DNA from 2 places in the Salipaludibacillus sp. HK11 genome. Region 2 is predicted to be linked to the other one. Evidence: predicted binding sites of a transcription regulator. Region 2 holds the regulator's gene; the other holds the start of a gene.
What was found. Region 2 encodes CtsR, which represses protease genes until heat stress. Its sites were predicted from a motif close to ATGGTCAATAAAGGTCAAACA; they were not measured.

Region 1: a site for CtsR is predicted at 3,746-3,766, ahead of clpP (ATP-dependent Clp endopeptidase proteolytic subunit ClpP). Genes of this name have one in related genera too.

Annotation. Positions count from the first base shown of each region.
Region 1 is NZ_CP181045.1:2,693,818-2,703,700, reverse strand. Features, by position in the region: gene rapZ (RNase adapter RapZ) at 1-443, shown strand, start outside; gene ACM26V_RS13140 (gluconeogenesis factor YvcK family protein) at 440-1,384, shown strand; gene whiA (DNA-binding protein WhiA) at 1,518-2,459, shown strand; gene ACM26V_RS13130 (HPr family phosphocarrier protein) at 2,538-2,795, shown strand; gene clpP (ATP-dependent Clp endopeptidase proteolytic subunit ClpP) at 3,027-3,623, opposite strand; gene rpoN (RNA polymerase factor sigma-54) at 3,987-5,336, shown strand; gene ACM26V_RS13115 (glutaredoxin family protein) at 5,352-5,588, shown strand; gene ACM26V_RS13110 (sugar-binding transcriptional regulator) at 5,808-6,830, shown strand; gene gap (type I glyceraldehyde-3-phosphate dehydrogenase) at 6,923-7,930, shown strand; gene ACM26V_RS13100 (phosphoglycerate kinase) at 8,076-9,260, shown strand; gene tpiA (triose-phosphate isomerase) at 9,282-9,883, shown strand, end outside.
Region 2 is NZ_CP181045.1:3,874,523-3,884,405, reverse strand. Features, by position in the region: gene clpC (ATP-dependent protease ATP-binding subunit ClpC) at 1-232, opposite strand, end outside; gene ACM26V_RS18265 (protein arginine kinase) at 229-1,326, opposite strand; gene ACM26V_RS18260 (UvrB/UvrC motif-containing protein) at 1,329-1,868, opposite strand; gene ACM26V_RS18255 (CtsR family transcriptional regulator) at 1,890-2,366, opposite strand; gene ACM26V_RS18250 (MgtC/SapB family protein) at 3,219-3,947, opposite strand; rRNA gene rrf (5S ribosomal RNA) at 5,127-5,243, opposite strand; rRNA gene ACM26V_RS18240 (23S ribosomal RNA) at 5,325-8,281, opposite strand; tRNA gene ACM26V_RS18235 (tRNA-Ala) at 8,433-8,508, opposite strand; tRNA gene ACM26V_RS18230 (tRNA-Ile) at 8,524-8,600, opposite strand; rRNA gene ACM26V_RS18225 (16S ribosomal RNA) at 8,711-9,883, opposite strand, start outside.

The sequences.
Region 1 (9,883 bases), 1.2 Mb from region 2:
AACCATTGGAACTTCGTGAACGGATATTAAAACAATTTTCATCAGAAGCGAAGGAAGCTTTTTCTGTGCAAGTGATGTCATTTGGATATAAGCATGGGCTTCCTATTGATGCAGATTTAGTTTTTGACGTCCGATTTTTACCTAACCCACATTATATTGAACACATGAGGTCAAAGACTGGACTTGAAAAAGAGGTTTCAGATTATGTATTGAAATGGACGGAAACCCAGCAATTCATTGAAAAATTAGATGATTTTCTTCAATACACGCTCCCCTTTTACAAACGGGAAGGAAAAAGTCAGCTTGTGTTAGCGATTGGATGTACTGGTGGAAAACACCGTTCCGTAACACTTGCGGAGTACTTCAAGGAACATCTTGAAAAGCTTGATTATTTCTCTTACGTGACCCATCGTGATGTGGAAAAAGGAAGAAAAGAAAATTGAAGAAAGCAAAAGTGGTCGTCCTAGGTGGGGGAACGGGTTTATCGGTTTTATTGAGAGGCTTGAAGACTTTCCCAGTCGATATCACAGCTATTGTCACGGTAGCGGACGATGGTGGAAGTTCCGGTAGATTAAGAAGAGAATTAAACATCCCACCACCAGGAGACATTCGAAATGTGCTTGTTGCTTTGTCAGAAGTAGAGCCACTTGTCGAAGAATTATTTCAGCACCGTTTTGAAAATGGTAATGGATTATCTGGACATTCATTAGGAAACCTTTTACTAGCAGGAATGACATCTATTACTGGAGATTTTGCAAAGGGAGTTCATGAAATAAGCCGCGTATTAAATGTTAGAGGAAAAGTATTGCCGGCATCAAATGATCAAGTAACATTACATGCAGAATATGAGGATGGTACTTTTACTGAGGGCGAATCAAACATTCCGAAAATCGGGAAGAAAATTAAGAAAGTGTTTCTTAAGCCGGAAAATCCAGAACCAATGAGAGATGCACTCCAAGCGATAGATGAAGCTGATTTAATCGTGCTAGGTCCAGGAAGCTTGTATACGAGTGTGATTCCTAATTTACTGGTACCTGGAATGGAAGAAGCTTTAATAAAAACAAGTGCTATGAAAGTTTATATATGTAATGTGATGACTCAACCTGGAGAAACAGATGGGTACACCGTTTCTGATCATGTGAAAGCGATCGATAATCACGCACGCGAAAAAATTATTGATGCAGTCTTATTGAATACACAAAAGATTCCCTTTTCATATGCTCAGCGGTATAAAAAAGATGGAGCAGAAGGTGTCGTTGTTGATGAAGAAGATTTAACAAAGATGGGGATCCTATTGATTGATGACCATTTACTCTATTTTGATGATGAATTGCTACGACATGATCCGATTAAATTGTCTCAGCGATTAGTTTCTCTGTTATAAAATCACCGTAGCCATGGTATAATAGTCTGATCATACACTGGGCGATGAGAATAGCTCGTTTTTAGAATATTGAACTACGTTAAGGAATAAAAGTATAGTGGTGATGAAGGTTTTAGAGGTTAGGGGTGAGACCATGTCCTTTGCATCTATGGTTAAAAAAGAATTGACGCAAATGGAAGTGCAGCCATGCTGCTCGAAAGCTGAATTAGCAGCGCTGATTCGAATGAACGGAGCAATTTCGATTCGTAATATGAAAATCACTCTCGATATTCAAACCGAGAATGCTGCGATAGCGAGAAGAATTTATACGTTATTAAAGTCAAATTACGAAGTTCACGTAGAATTGCTTGTACGTAAAAAGATGAGACTGAAGAAAAACAATGTTTATGTTGCTAGAATATCGAAGGATGCTCGAAAAATTTTGGAGACTCTTCACATAGTTGATGAAAATTTTGCTTTTACGAGAGAGATTTCTGAAGAATTAGTAAAAAAAGAATGTTGTAAAAGGGCATATTTACGAGGGGCATTCTTGGCTGGAGGATCAGTCAATCACCCAGAAACGTCTTCATATCATTTAGAGATTTTCTCTTTCTATGAAGAACATAATCGTTCTCTATGTGATTTAATTAGCCATTTTCATTTTAGTGCAAAAATGATTGAGAGAAAAAAAGGATTTATTCTATACTTGAAAGAGAGTGAAAAAATTAGTGAGTTTCTAAATGTAATTGGAGCTCATCAGGCTTTACTTCGCTTTGAAGATGTGCGAATCATGAAAGATATGCGTAACTCGGTAAATCGTCTAGTTAATTGTGAAACAGCAAATTTGAATAAAACTGTTGGCGCCGCAATGCGTCAAGTGGAAAATATACGCTTTATTAGAAGAGAAGTTGGTCTTGAAACGTTACCTGACAAGCTTCAAGAAATTGCCCAGCTTCGCATTGATCATCAAGATGTGACATTGAAGGAATTGGGTGAAATGATAGAGAGTGGGAAAGTAAGTAAATCAGGTGTAAATCATCGGTTACGAAAGATTGAAGAATTCGCTAATAAGCTCAGGGCAGGGGAAAAGGTATAATTCCCTGTTCTTCATAAATAATTATGAAAGCGTTTGAATCAATATTGGCAGTTAGATAATAATGAGGGGGATAATGAAATGATTGAAAAAACAGTAACCGTAACGAGAAAAACGGGACTTCAAGCACGACCAGCGGCATTGTTTGTTCAAGAGGCAAATCGGTTTGCCTCAAATATTTTCATAGAGAAAGATGGGAAAAAGGTTAACGCGAAAAGTATTATGGGAATTATGAGCCTTGCAGTTGGAGCGAATAAGGACATTCATTTGAAAATAGAAGGACCTGATGAGCAAGTTGCAATGGATACTTTGTGTTTATTTGTAAGCAAAGAAGAGTAGATTAGGAATAAATGTATGTGATAATTTATCCTCTTTCGATTTTTCTCTTTCAAAGTATGAAAGAATTAATTTATAAATTACGAAACGAATCATTAGAAAAACTTGGCTTGTCGCCAAGTCCTTCATGGCGAAAGCCTTCGTTTATCTAATACTTTAATCCTTTAGTGAAGTTAAACATTCATTAAGTATAAAAAGGGATAGTCAAATGACTACCCCTTTTTGTTTGCTATATTATGATTTAATGTCAGAACCTTTTTCCATAACTTCGTCAATCAATCCGTAATTTTTAGCATCAAGTGCAGACATGAAATTATCACGATCAGTATCTTTACGTACAGTTTCGATTGGCTGACCTGTTCGATCGGCTAATATTTGATTCAAATTTTCCTTCATTTCAACAATACGCTTAGCGTGAATCTCAATGTCAGAAGCTTGACCTTGTGTACCACCTAAAGGTTGGTGGATCATTACTTCACTGTTTGGAAGCGCAAAACGTTTCCCTGGTTCACCAGCTGCTAATAGGAAAGCTCCCATGGAAGCAGCCATTCCAATACAAATTGTTTGAACCTTAGGTTTAATAAATTGCATTGTATCGTAGATCGCCATCCCTGAAGTGATAGACCCGCCTGGGCTGTTAATATACAGTGAAATATCCTTATCGGGATCATCAGCAGTAAGGAAAAGCAATTGAGCTACGATTGAATTTGAGACATTGTCATCAATTCCGGAACCGAGCATGATAATGCGGTCCTTTAAGAGACGAGAATAAATGTCATAGGCACGTTCACCGCGATTTGTTTGTTCAATAACCGTTGGTACTAAGTTCATGGTTATATTCCTCCTTTATATTATCTTAAATTGAATTGCAGAGGTTGCTCCCTAATAGCGTCGATCTGCTTAATTAGGTCGATACTCTTTCTTCCTCTAAGTATGTTTCCATCATAACCTTAAAGGTCAATGAAGGTCAAATAATAATCACCTAAAATAAAGAAGAAAATCTTCCACTTTTAATCATAACCTTTCTTAAATGATTTCAAACATTAATTTGAAGTTCAATTGGTTGTTAACTACTATAATGTTAGAGATAAATCACGAGAGGTATTTGTTCATGTATAATATGAAGAAAAGGATTAATGAATAATACTATAAGGCATATTTTGTTGATTACTCTTCGTTAGGGGGATTTACTGAATGAATATGGACTATGGTTTATTTCAAAAGCAGTCAACGAAATTGGTCATGACAAATGAACTAAGGCAGGCAATTACTATCTTGCAATATTCTCTCCTAGATTTGAATGAATATTTACAGGAGCAACAATTGGATAATCCCCTTATTGAATTAAAGGATCAAGAAGTGCAAGAAGATTTAGTGCAACCAAAAGTCAATGATAGGTTGCCAATATACGATCAGAAATCAAAAAATCAAGCTGGTAGCGAAAATCCCTCAATGGATCACCTTAGAGAACAAGAAGATGGTTTGCAAGATTATTTATTAAATCAAATAAGACTTCTGCAACTGCAACCTAGAAAGCGGAGAATCATTTCCTACTTAGCGTTAAGTGTTGATGAAAATGGCTATTTGAAGCAAACGATCAATGATTTAGCTGTTGAAATGAGCGAGACATTAATTGCTGTGAAAGAGGGGATAAATCTATTACAAACGCTCGAACCTTATGGTGTCGGAGCATTTTCTTTACAAGAGTGCTTGCTCATTCAACTTGACCATTTGGAAACGAGAGACCCATTATCAGAAAGAATCGTACAGAACCATTTAGATAATTTGGCAACAAATAAGTACCGGAAAATAGCGAATCAAGAGAATGTAATGATTGAAAATGTGCAAATGGTTGCTGATTTTATTCAGACATTAAATCCGAAACCAGGGTCACTGTTTTGTCGTGCCCCCGCTAAATACGTTATTCCCGACGTAATAGTTACGAAAGTGAAAAATAAATTTTTAGTAAATTTGAATGAACAGCATATGCCAAAAATGTTAATCAACGAAGAATACAAAAAAATGATGGGAAATAAAAATGTAGAAACGAAAGAATATTTTAAACAAAAATTTTATCAGTTCCAATGGTTAAAACGGAGCATTGTCCAAAGACAACAGACGATATTAAGAGTGTCAGAAGCAATCGTCGATAATCAGCATGCCTTCTTTGTACACGGACCTACGCATTTAAAACCTCTTACATTGAAGAGAATTGCAGAAGAAATAAAGGTACATGAATCAACTGTTTCTCGAGCAACGAAGAATAAATATGTGCAAACACCAAGAGGATTGTATGAACTGAAATACTTTTTTAACGAAATGGTTGGACGTGATGCTGCTGAGTCTAGTTCATCAGCGGAGCGAGTGAAAATGTTTATAAAGAAAATGGTTGATGAAGAAAATAAACAAAAGCCTTTATCAGACCAGAAAATAGTTCATTTGATGAAAAGTGAGTTTAAAATTAATGTATCTAGAAGAACGATAGCGAAATACAGGGAAGAATTGCATATTGTTTCTTCAGCTCAGAGGAAAAGATTTTCTTAAGGAGGTACTAAGATCATGATCATTTATTTTTATACAAAAAAAGATTGTCCCCTTTGTGATAAAGGATTTGCAGAACTTCAGCTGTTAAAAAAAGAGGCCTCTTTCGACATTGAAGTAAGAGATATTTATACAGATGATATTTGGCTAGAAAAATATCAAATTCGTATTCCTGTTATTGAAGATAAAAATGGCAATGTACTTGATGAAGGGATTATATCGTATACTAAATTAAAAAAAGAATTGCTTGAATGACCGTTGGTATGAGTGGGGAAACCTTACATAACATAAATTGTTCACATGATAGTAGTTGATTAGCAGACTTTTCCTTGTTATACTAGTGGTGCAAGTGATTGAAAGCTTGCTTATCGTACGACTAAAGAAAGCAGTCTTTTTTTTCGCCATGCGGGACATAATATGTCTACAGGGGACGTGTCAAGTCCCTGTGAGATTGTGCGACAAAGGGGAATTGGCATGAACGTGCTTTTAGACTTGCAAAAAAAATTACTGCCTGATTTAATTGAAGTTCTAGGGCAACGGTTCCGTATTTTACGTTTTATTCGATTAATGCAACCGATTGGACGACGGACCTTAGCTACTAATTTAGACATGTCTGAACGAGTCTTAAGAAGCGAAGTGACTTTTTTAAAAGAACAAGGGCTAGTTGCATTTGCCGCAAGCGGAATGACATTAACAGATGATGGGCATAATTTACTTGGTCAATTAGAAGTGGTCATGAAAGAAGTGTTCCAAACAAGGTCGATGGAAGAAGAACTGCAAAACAAATTAGGTGTATCAGAATTACATATTGTTCCAGGAGATAGTGATGAATATTCATGGGTACAAAAAGAAATGGGTCGAGCTTGTGTCAATTTAGTTAAACAAAAAATGGCAACAAGAGATAATATTATTGCCATAACAGGTGGCACGTCGATTGCAGCTGTAGCAGAAATGCTCGTTCCAGATTCAAATTTGAAAGAAACATTATTTGTCCCTGCTCGTGGTGGATTAGGCGAGCAAGTAGAGAATCAGGCAAACACAATCTGTGCAACGATGGCTAGAAAAGCAATGGGTACGTATCGATTGCTTCATGTTCCAGATCAGCTAAGTAAAGAAGCTTATGAATCGTTGATTAATGAGACATCTGTAGTAGAAATCCTCGAGCTTATACATTCAGCAACAATGGTTATTCACGGTATTGGTGAGGCAAAGATGATGGCTGAACGACGGAACTCTACAAAAGAGGTATTGAAAAAGTTAGATGAGAAAAAAGCAGTTGCTGAAGCATTTGGTTATTATTTTAATCAATCAGGGGACATTATTCATAAAGTACTCACTATTGGACTTCAACTAGAAGATTTAAAAAATATACCCGATATAATTGCTGTAGCTGGTGGCACTTCGAAAGCAAAAGCGATTCAAGCTTATATGAAACAACGGCCGAATGAGGTTCTTGTCACTGATGAAGGCGCTGCTAAAGCAATTTTAAATAATTAAGTTTCAGTCTCGATAATTAAATTCGTTTATTCAAGGGGTATCCCCTTTGAAAATAAATATTAGCTTTACCACAAATAAGGAGGAATTTTATCATGGCAACAAAGATTGGTATTAATGGTTTTGGTCGTATCGGACGTGTCGTTTTCAGACAGGCTCTTGCAAATCCAAAGGTAGAAGTAGTCGCGGTTAATGACCTTACAGATGCAAATATGCTAGCACATTTACTACAATATGATTCCGTTCATGGAAAGCTTGACGTAAAAGTTGAAGCAAAAGGTGACAACCTTATCGTTGATGGAAAAGAGATCAAAGTAACAGCAGAACGTGACCCTGCAAATCTTAAATGGGGAGAATTTGGTGTAGAAGTTGTTGTTGAATCAACTGGTATTTTCACAAAGCGTGAAGCAGCTGCGAAACACTTAGAAGCTGGAGCAAAGAAAGTTGTTATCTCAGCACCAGCAACTGACGAAGATATCACAATCGTTATGGGTGTAAACGAAGATAAGTACGACGCTAAAAATCACCACGTAATCTCAAACGCTTCTTGTACAACAAACTGTCTCGCACCTTTTGCAAAAGTGCTAAACGATAAGTTTGAGCTTAAGCGTGGAATGATGACAACAATTCACTCTTATACAAATGACCAGTCTATTCTTGACTTGCCACATAAAGACTACCGTCGTGCTCGTGCTGCTTCGGAAAATATCATTCCAACAAGCACTGGCGCAGCTAAAGCGGTATCTCTTGTACTTCCAGAACTTAAAGGAAAACTAAATGGTGGTGCAGTTCGTGTTCCAACTCCAAACGTTTCTCTAGTAGATCTTACTGCTGAACTTGGTAAAGATGTAACAGCTGAAGAAGTGAATGCTGCATTTAAAGAAGCTTCTGAAGGTGATTTGAAGGGGATTCTTGGATACAGTGACGAGCCACTTGTTTCTCGTGACTATAATGGAAACACTGATGCATCGACAATTGATGCTCTTTCTACAATGGTTATGGAAGGTAACATGGTTAAAGTTATTTCTTGGTATGACAACGAAACAGGTTACTCTACACAAGTAATCAATCTTGTTGATTATATTATTGAACAAGGACTATAAGTCAAACGTAACATTACCATCCTTATAAGTCTTTTACTAAAGGAGGCGGGCCCGTGTCCTGCCTCCTTTATTTTTATGCATTGCGATGTAGAAGTTACTAAACAGCTCGTTAAGAAAATTAGCCCTTACCTAGGAGGCATTATTAATGAATAAGAAATCAATTCGAGATATAGATGTAAAAGGAAAACGTGTATTTTGCCGTGTAGACTTTAACGTGCCAATGAGCAATGGAGAAGTAACGGACGATACACGTATTCGTGCTGCTTTGCCTACGATTGAATTACTAATCGAAAAAGGAGCAAAAGTAATTCTTGCTAGTCATCTTGGTCGACCTAATGGCGAAGTTGTTGAAGATCTTCGTTTAGACCCTGTTGCTAAGAGCTTAAGTGATCTATTAAACAAATCAGTGTTAAAGACAGATGAAGTTTATGGTGATGAACCTAAAAAAGCGATTGCTGAATTAAATGAAGGTGACGTCGTTTTGCTTGAAAACGTTCGTTTTGAAGCTGGCGAAGAAAAAAATGACGACGGACTTGCGAAGCACATGGCAGAACTTGCAGATGTTTACGTGAATGATGCTTTTGGTGCCGCTCACCGTGGCCATGCAACAACTGCGGGGATTGCGAAACATTTACCGGCAGTAGCTGGTCTATTAATGGAGAAAGAGCTTGAAGTACTTGGAAAAGCGATGGCTGATCCTGATCGTCCGTTTACTGCCATCATTGGTGGTGCGAAAGTAAAAGATAAGATTGGTGTTATCGATAATCTCCTCGATAAAGTGGATAACTTAATTATTGGTGGAGGATTGGCTTATACTTTTATTAAAGCTCAAGGACATGAGATCGGAAAGTCCTTGTTAGAAGAAGACAAGATTGATCTTGCCAAGCAATTTATGGAAAAAGCTAAAAAGAACGGTGTAAATCTTTATTTACCAGTTGATGCAACTGTCGCTGATAAATTTGGTGAAGATGCAAACACAAAAGTTGTCAATATTGAAAAAATTCCGTCTGATTGGGAAGCGTTGGACATTGGACCTAAAACGTTAGAAACATTCCAAAAGGTGATTCAAGATTCCAAGCTTGTGATTTGGAATGGACCGATGGGTGTTTTTGAATTACCAAAGTTTGCTAAAGGTACAATAGGTGTAGCTGAAGCATTAGCAGATGCAGATAAAGCATATACCGTTATAGGTGGCGGTGATTCTGCTGCAGCGGTTGAAAAATTTGATTTAGCTGATAAAATGGACCACATTTCAACAGGTGGAGGAGCATCCCTCGAATTTATCGAAGGAAAAGAACTTCCAGGTGTTGTAGCATTAAACGATAAGTAAATTTTTTAAGGAGGCATTTTTATGCGTAAACCAATTATTGCAGGAAACTGGAAAATGAACAAAACAAAAGCAGAGGCTCTCGCTTTTATTCAAGAAGTAAAGGGTTCTGTTCCACCAAGTGCTAAAGTTGAATCGGTTGTATGTTCCCCACATCTATTCCTTGATGCACTTGTACAAGAAACTAAAGGGACGGACGTAAAGATTGGGTCACAAAACATGCACTTTGAAGAAAATGGTGCGTTTACAGGTGAAGTAAGTCCTGTAGCTTTGGCTGATCTTGGTGTTGCGTATGCAGTGATTGGACATTCTGAGCGTCGCGAATTATTCGGAGAAACAGATGAGAGTGTTAATCAAAAAGTACATGCAGCATTCAAACATGGTTTAGTGCCAATTGTATGTGTAGGTGAAACACTAGAGCAACGAGAAGCTAATAAAACTGCTGACGTTGTGACAACACAAGTAAATAATGGATTAAAAGGATTAACAGATGAGCAAGTCAAACAAACGGTGATAGCTTATGAGCCGATTTGGGCGATTGGAACTGGTAAAACTGCTTCTTCTGAGGATGCTAATGAAACGTGTGGAGTTATTCGAAATGTTGTTAGCAAGACGTTCTCAACAGA
Region 2 (9,883 bases):
TTTGCTTTGAATTTTCCTCGCCTCTACCAATAAGATTTTCAACTTCAGACTGGATTTTTTCAGCTCCTAGTCCTAATGCCGTCAAAGCCTTAGCTGCAATTCCTTCTCCTTCGCTAACTAACCCTAACAAAATATGTTCTGTACCTATATTACTGTGCCCTAACCTTCCTGCTTCATCTTGTGCTAATGCCAATACTTTCTGCGCGCGTTCAGTAAATCTTCCAAACATCATGCCTCTCCACCTCCGTCAAATAATTCACTACTACATTCTAATTTAAATCTTTCGCGTATTAATGTTGCTCTTCGTTGGTCACGCTGTTCTGCAGTAAGACTCTCACCTGCGTACTGTTGCAAAAATCCAGGCTGCGTCACAATCATCAATTCATTTAGAATATTACCTTTTATGTCTTCAATTAACCCCATATCAATTCCCATTCTCACATCGGATAATCGTTGCATCGCTTCTTTTGACTCCATTCGCCGACTATATGCAAGGATTCCATAGGAGCGATATATTCTGTCTTCCAACTGAATTTGCGACTGTTGCAGGAGCGTCTCTCTTGCTGAACGTTCATGAGCAATCAATTGCGTAACAACACTCTGAAGGTCATCGACAATATCTTTTTCTGATTTCCCCAAAGTCATTTGGTTCGAAATTTGAAACAGATTTCCTAGTGCTTCACTACCTTCACCATATATGCCCCGAACTACCAATCCCAGTTGGTTAATAGCAGGTAATATTCGATTAAGTTTCTTCGTCAAAACAAGTGCTGGTAAATGCATCATTACAGAAGATCTCAATCCCGTTCCTACATTGGTTGGGCAACTTGTTAAATATCCGCGATTCTCATCAAATGCAAAATCCATTTCTCCTTCTATCCAGTCATCCATTCCATTGGCAAACTCTAACCCCTTATCTAGTTGAAAGCCAGACAACAAACATTGAATTCGAAAGTGATCTTCTTCATTAATCATAATACTCAATGATTCGTCTTCACTAAGGAGGACGCTACCTGCTTTCGATTCATTCGATAGCGTTGGACTAATTAAGTGCTTTTCTACCAAGACTTGTTTTTCGTTTTCAGCTAACTCATTCATTTTTAAAAACTCTAATTGTCCAAACTCCCCATGTGTTTTTCCTGTAAATGTTCGATCGACTTGATCGTTAATTTTAGCTAACTGTTCCTTATTGGCTGCCATCGGAAACGGGATACTTTGCAAATTCCGCGCCAATCTGACTCTACTACTAATAACAATATCTGCGTCAGGTCCTTGATTTTTCATCCAAGGACTTATCGCCTCGTTCATAAACGATTCCAAAGACATGATTACGTCCCCCCTTTTCCTTGCAAGTTATTTTCTAAGGAGCGAATCTGATCCCTTGTTTTTGCAGCTTCTTCAAACTCTTCTTCCGCAATTAGTTTCTTTTGCTGTTCTTTTAAATCCTCAATTTCACGATGAATGTGTAAATCTTTTCCCTTACGCTTTGGAATTTTGCCAGAGTGTGTCGCATTTCCTCCGTGAATTCTTCGAAAAATTGGATCAAGTTTCTCTTCAAAACTTCGGTAGCACTCCGCGCAGCCAAATTTCCCGATCTCCGCAAACTGTTGATAAGACATACCGCAGTTAGAACACTTTAATTCTGGCTGTATTTTTTCATATGATTTGTTCGTCGTTGATGAAAAAGGCTGATCATCCTCCAACAATCCTGATAACAATTGGTGGATCGAGAAACTATTAGAACCTGGAATATATTCCCCTTTATCCTTGGCACAAATTTCACAAATATGAAATTCTGTTTTCTCGCCATTAATAATTTTTGTGAAATGCAGACTAGCTTGTCGCTGTTGGCATTCTTGACAGAGCATCAGAACCTCCTCCTTCTATTGTTATCTTTCCTTCCATTCTTTATATTTTAGTGTAGATAACATTGCCTTTAAAATATTTGCTCTCAACTCATCCCTGTAAGGAAGTTGGATAGAAATCACTTCGCGGTCAATAACACTTTGCATAAGGTTAGCTTCTCGTTTTGTGATTGCATCCTCTTCAAGTAAACGAATAATCATATTATTCGCTGCTAATTGCGGAATTTCATTTCCAACTAGCTCAATCAACTGATCATATAATGCAAGCTGGTTATCAGCTTTGACTCTAATGATCCGAATGTATCCGCCGCCTCCACGTTTACTTTCTACCATGTAACCTTTTTCAACTGTAAAACGTGTGCGTATAACATAATTTATTTGGGAAGGAACACAATCAAATTGTTCTGCTAATTCACTTCTTTTTACTTCAATCAGTTCTTGCCCATTTCCTGAGATCACTTGTTTCAAATAGTGTTCTATAACATCCGATATATTTCTCAACGCATCCCCCTCCTTTACTACACAAAGTAGATGCAACTATTACCTGTTTCAAAAATTCAATAACATCTAAATTAATTCATCGAGGCTTATGTAAATCATTTTATATGATGCATAGCGATACATTTACTACCTCTTCAGACTTGCAAATTTGTCAGCAAGTAAATTTTACTGACTTTGACTATATTTGACTTTAACTACATTATATCTTTTTTTACGAATGGTGCAACTATTTTGTATCAATATTTTCGTCATATATACAAAGATGAATGCAATCGTATTTCAATCGGAATTTTTTGTATATTCGAGAACTAATTTCACACTCTCTTTTTTATATTCCACAATTAATCGATATTCAACCATAAGTTTTTATATAAATTTTACTTATTTGCTTTGATAACTCATGTGTTTCAATAATCAAAAATCAGTACTTCGCTTACAGCGGGCTCGATATTTTTTTTATGCATTAGAAAGGTTGAATTTTTGCCTCTAAAGTGAAATTTTCACTTCTAGAATTAATTATTTTTTCTGATTCGACAGTATTAGTAAACTTAGAACTTATATAGACTTATCTTATTAGTCTTCTTGATATATATGCGTGAGGTAAATTCGATGCTTCTGTTATTGATGTTTAGTTATTTTGAATATGCCAAAGTTGCAATATTAAGGTAAGCCGTAAGGGCATACATTTATTTTAAAGGAACGAACGACACTCATTCTGGATTTATAATGTCGTTCGCCATTTATCAAGGTAGGTGTTGTCTGCTTTCATGATGGTTCTTCAGTAAGAGCTCGAAGGTTTTTACATCTGTTGGGGTAAGAGGAACTATAAGTCAATTTCCTATTTTCGTCATATTACCAAGTTTCATGTGAGTTTTTTTCCACCCTTATTTTTTTCACAAATGGGATTCGATGTAATTTGTCAATCACTTTATTCATACCACTCTCTTCTTTATATTCTATAATTAATTGGTATTCAACCATCGGATTTCCATCAGATGCAGTTTTTTTCTTTGATTTAATACCTTTTGGAAACATTTCCTGTTCCTCAAAAATTCTCATCACTTTATTTAGTTCGGCTGTTTCTTCTTCAACCACAATGGTAATCTTATTTCTTTCTTGTTGCATGCCAAAACGAAACGTGATTCTCCCTAAAAACAATAAACTTAAAATAACAATAATCGTAGCAACCATGGCGGCAACATACATCCCAGCTCCAACGGTTAAACCTATCGCTGCCACAACCCAAATCGATGCTGCTGTTGTTAATCCTCTTACCGTGTAACCTTGAACAAGAATTGTACCTGCCCCTAAAAAACCAATCCCGGAAACAACATAAGCGGCTAAACGAGAAGGGTCAAATGTGACTACATCTTGATTTTCTGCAATATAATCTTGAAATCCATAAAAAGCTAACAGCATAATTAAACTTGACCCTACACTTACTAATAAATGCGTTCGAAATCCTGCCGGATGATGGTGAAACTCTCTCTCAATCCCCACCAAACCACCAAGTATTGCAGCAAGCAATAGCCGACTCGTGATTATTACTAACTCATTTTCCATAAACATTGACCACTCCAAACTTACCACCTCCTCATTTTATTTTCGTGAAAAATCGTGCTTAAATATGAAGTCAAGAAGTTTATTATATGCCTTTTTACTCTCAAGGTAACTACCCCATCTTTGGAATTTAAAAACTATCATAACTCTTTTTTTATGTGTGTGGCAAGTATTTCCTATTTAACCTCATTGGTAACGATTTATTAATAAATGCAGAACTACTACTAGAGATCGCCTTTTAAATTCAATCTAATTAAAGGTTAGTGAATAGCTATAGTGTAAGTACTTTGCTGTGTTTATTAGACGGCAACATCAATAGATAAAAATATTCTTACCTGTTTTCTCTTTCTCAAATATAGGAGAGTATCTAGATTTTAATGATAGTGGCACTTTATAAAACTTCATTATATGCGTTTTGGTTTAACTTTTAACAACAGTATATTTAGTTATTTACTTCTCTAGTTCTTCATGAATAATAATATCATTAAATAATCTCAATAAATTTCTTTGTCAAGAAACCTAACGCAAATTAACTTAACTCTAATAACATAAGTTATGATAGTAAAAAGAACAAAAGGAGGGGTAAAAAATGAAGAAAATTAAATTGTCCCTATATACGGAAGAAGAAATTCACTGGGCTATCTATCAAAACAAACAAGCAATAAAGAATAGGAAATAGTATTGATAAATGTTTTGGAAGTAAATTTTATTAACGTGAGAAAAAAGCTTTAATAGTAATGCGAATGCTAACTCGACCACTCGCATTACTTTTTAATATTTTTTTATTCAGTCAATGTCTTCATTAAATTTTTCAAGGGAATAGGTGGCTTTCTATTCCCCCCCCAGTCTCTCTGGTTCATATTCCTTCGCCTTCTATCTTTTACGTCATACAAAATAGACATCCTCATTTATAAGAAGGTTTTTTCATTTCCCAGTTGCGTCCTACTTTTAAGAGGGAAGATTCCCTAATTATGGGCGATTTTGTGCCTCGCGGCGAGTTATTTTGGGGTGCATTGGTCACAAGCAGTGATGACTTGTGCCCCTTAGTGAGTCATTCTGCAAAACAAAGGTCACTTTACTTGTCACTCGCTTGTTTCCTCCTCGTGCCCCTCTTCTTTTTTCCTTGTCCTGCTAACTTCAGTTCCCACCATTTAAAACACAAAAAAGACACCCTCAAATATGAGAATGTCTTTCTTCTTTGCCCAGCGACGTCCTACTTTCACAGGGGGAGATCCCCCAACTATCATCGGCGCTGGAGAGCTTAACTTCCGTGTTCGGCATGGGAACGGGTGTGACCTCTCCGCGATCGTCACTAGACATATGAAATTGATCGGTCATATTGACCTCTCAAAACTGGATAACGATGGTATATGAATGAATCGTCTTCGAATCAAAGCATTGGTTAAGCCCTCGATCGATTAGTATCTCTCAGCTGCGCATGTCGCCATGCTTCCACACGAGACCTATCAACCTCATCTTCTCTGAGGGATCTTACTCACTTGCGTGATGGGAAATCTCATCTCGAGGGGGGCTTCATGCTTAGATGCTTTCAGCATTTATCCCTTCCACACGTAGCTACCCAGCGATGCTCCTGGCGGAACAACTGGTACACCAGCGGTGTGTCCATCCCGGTCCTCTCGTACTAAGGACAGCTCCTCTCAAATTTCCTGCGCCCGCGACGGATAGGGACCGAACTGTCTCACGACGTTCTGAACCCAGCTCGCGTGCCGCTTTAATGGGCGAACAGCCCAACCCTTGGGACCTACTTCAGCCCCAGGATGCGACGAGCCGACATCGAGGTGCCAAACCTCCCCGTCGATGTGGACTCTTGGGAGAGATTAGCCTGTTATCCCCAGGGTAGCTTTTATCCGTTGAGCGACGGCCCTTCCATACGGTGCCGCCGGATCACTAAGCCCGACTTTCGTCCCTGCTCGACCTGTATGTCTCGCAGTCAAGCTCCCTTATGCCTTTGCACTCTACGAATGATTTCCAACCATTCTGAGGGAACCTTTGGGCGCCTCCGTTACTCTTTAGGAGGCGACCGCCCCAGTCAAACTGCCCACCAGACACTGTCCCTGAACCGGATCACGGTTCGAGGTTAGAATTCCAGTACAGCCAGGGTAGTATCCCACCAATGCCTCCACCGAAGCTAGCGCTCCGGTTTCCAAGGCTCCTACCTATCCTGTACAAGCTGTACCGAAACCCAATATCAAGCTACAGTAAAGCTCCATGGGGTCTTTCCGTCCTGTCGCGGGTAACCAGCATCTTCACTGGTAATATAATTTCACCGGGTCTCTCGTTGAGACAGTGCCCAAATCGTTGCACCTTTCGTGCGGGTCGGAACTTACCCGACAAGGAATTTCGCTACCTTAGGACCGTTATAGTTACGGCCGCCGTTTACTGGGGCTTCAATTGAGAGCTTCTCCCGAAGGATAACCCCTCCTCTTAACCTTCCAGCACCGGGCAGGTGTCAGCCCCTATACTTCGCCTTGCGGCTTCGCAGAGACCTGTGTTTTTGATAAACAGTCGTTTGGGCCTATTCACTGCGGCTCTCTCGGGCTTGCACCCTAATAGAGCACTCCTTCTCCCGAAGTTACGGAGTCATTTTGCCGAGTTCCTTAACGAGAGTTCTCCCGCGCGTCTTAGAATTCTCTTCCCGCCTACCTGTGTCGGTTTGCGGTACGGGCACCAGTTTCCTCGCTAGAGGCTTTTCTTGGCAGTGTAGGATCAGGAACTTCGGTACTAAAATTTCCCTCGCGATCACAGCTCAACCTTAAGACAAGCGGATTTTCCTACTTGTCAGCCTCACTGCTTCGACGCACATATCCATCAGTGCGCTTACCCTACCTTCCTGCGTCCCCCCTTCACTCAAACGGAAACGTGGTGGTACAGGAATTTCAACCTGTTTGCCATCGCCTACGCCTTTCGGCCTCGGCTTAGGTCCCGACTTACCCTGAGCGGACGAGCCTTCCTCAGGAACCCTTAGGCTTTCGACGGAGGGGATTCTCACCCCTCTTTTCGCTACTCATACCGGCATTCTCACTTCCAAGCGCTCCACATGTCCTTCCGGTCATGCTTCAGCGCCCTTGGAACGCTCCCCTACCACAGACACCCGAAGGTGTCTATCCATAGCTTCGGTGATACGTTTAGCCCCGGTACATTTTCGGCGCAGAGTCACTCGACCAGTGAGCTATTACGCACTCTTTCAATGATGGCTGCTTCTAAGCCAACATCCTGGTTGTCTAAGCAACTCCACATCCTTTTCCACTTAACGTATACTTTGGGACCTTAGCTGATGGTCTGGGCTGTTTCCCTCTTGACTACGGATCTTAGCACTCGCAGTCTGACTCCCGAGGAGTAAGTCATTGGCATTCGGAGTTTGACTGAATTCGGTAATCCTGTAGGGACCCCTAGTCCAATCAGTGCTCTACCTCCAAGACTCTACCCTCGAGGCTAGCCCTAAAGCTATTTCGGGGAGAACCAGCTATTTCCGAGTTCGATTGGCATTTCACCCCTACCCACACCTCATCCCCGCACTTTTCAACGTGCGTGGGTTCGGGCCTCCATCCAGTGTTACCTGGACTTCACCCTGGACATGGGTAGATCACCCGGTTTCGGGTCTACAACCACGTACTCATTCGCCCTATTCAGACTCGCTTTCGCTGCGGCTCCGTCTCTTCAACTTAACCTTGCACGTAATCGTAACTCGCCGGTTCATTCTACAAAAGGCACGCTGTCACCCGTTACTTTCCCGAAGGAAAATCATAGGGCTCCAACTACTTGTAGGCACACGGTTTCAAGATCTCTTTCACTCCCCTTCCGGGGTACTTTTCACCTTTCCCTCACGGTACTGGTTCACTATCGGTCACTAGGGAGTATTTAGCCTTGGGAGATGGTCCTCCCAGATTCCGACGGGGTTTCACGTGTCCCGCCGTACTCAGGATACACTCCGGAGGAGTGAACGTTTCGACTACAGGGCTTTTACCTTGTCTCGCGGACCTTTCCAGATCGCTTCGCCTACGCTCACTCTTTGTAACTCCGTATGGAATGTCCTACAACCCCAAGAGGCAAGCCTCTTGGTTTGGGCTGTTTCCGTTTCGCTCGCCGCTACTCAGGAAATCGCATTTGCTTTCTCTTCCTCTGGGTACTAAGATGTTTCAGTTCCCCAGGTCTGCCTTCTCACACCCTATTGATTCAGATGTGGATCTTATCCCATTACGGATAAGGGGTTCCCCCATTCGGATATCTCCGGATCAAAGCTTACTTACAGCTCCCCGAAGCATTTCGGTGTTCGTCCCGTCCTTCATCGGCTCCTAGTGCCAAGGTATTCACCGTGCGCCCTTTCTAGCTTAACCATTTTAAATCAATGGACGTGTTGCTCGGTCTTTCTTGGCTTTACATTCTAAGACACTCGGTTCACTCTTCCATGAATCCGAAGATTCATTTCTGTGTCAAACCGGTGATTCATTCATTTATCGTTATCCAGTTTTCAAAGGTCAAAAAAATTGGTGGAGCCTAGCGGGATCGAACCGCTGACCTCCTGCGTGCAAAGCAGGCGCTCTCCCATCTGAGCTAAGGCCCCCAAAAAAATCCAATATGGTGGGCCTGAGTGGACTCGAACCACCGACCTCACGCTTATCAGGCGTGCGCTCTAACCAGCTGAGCTACAGGCCCATATTGAATAAATAATATAATAATTTGGATTTGAAAGATTGACCTTTCAAAACTAAACAAAAAAGCCAAAGCAAAGTTCGATTCAATAAGTTGAGCTTAGAGCTCCTTAGAAAGGAGGTGATCCATCCGCACCTTCCGGTACGGATACCTTGTTACGACTTCACCCCAATCATCTGTCCCACCTTCGGCGGCTGGCTCCAAAAGGTTACCTCACCGACTTCGGGTGTTACAAACTCTCGTGGTGTGACGGGCGGTGTGTACAAGGCCCGGGAACGTATTCACCGCGGCATGCTGATCCGCGATTACTAGCAATTCCGGCTTCATGCAGGCGAGTTGCAGCCTGCAATCCGAACTGAGAATGGCTTTATGGGATTGGCTTGACCTCGCGGTCTTGCAACCCTTTGTACCATCCATTGTAGCACGTGTGTAGCCCAGGTCATAAGGGGCATGATGATTTGACGTCATCCCCACCTTCCTCCGGTTTATCACCGGCAGTCACCTTAGAGTGCCCAACTGAATGCTGGCAACTAAGATCAAGGGTTGCGCTCGTTGCGGGACTTAACCCAACATCTCACGACACGAGCTGACGACAACCATGCACCACCTGTCACTCTGTCCCCCGAAGGGGAAAGGCTAGTCTCCTAGCTGTTCAGAGGATGTCAAGACCTGGTAAGGTTCTTCGCGTTGCGTCGAATTAAACCACATGCTCCACTGCTTGTGCGGGCCCCCGTCAATTCCTTTGAGTTTCAGCCTTGCGGCCGTACTCCCCAGGCGGAGTGCTTAATGTGTTAACTTCGGCACTAAGGGCATCGAAACCCCTAACACCTAGCACTCATCGTTTACAGCGTGGACTACCAGGGTATCTAATCCTGTTTGCTCCCCACGCTTTCGCGCCTCAGCGTCAGTTGTAGGCCAGAAAGTCGCCTTCGCCACTGGTGTTCCTCCACATATCTACGCATTTCACCGCTACACGTGGAATTCCACTTTCCTCTCCTACACTCAAGTCTCCCAGTTTCCAATGACCCTCCACGGTTGAGCCGTGGGCTTTCACATCAGACTTAAGAGACCGCCTGCGCGCGCTTTACGCCCAATAATTCCGGACAACGCTTGCCCCCTACGTATTACCGCGGCTGCTGGCACGTAGTTAGCCGGGGCTTTCTCGTGAGGTACCGTCAAGGTGCCGCCCTATTCGAACGGCACTTGTTCTTCCCTCATAACAGAACTTTACGATCCGAAAACCTTCATCGTTCACGCGGCGTTGCACCGTCAGGCTTTCGCCCATT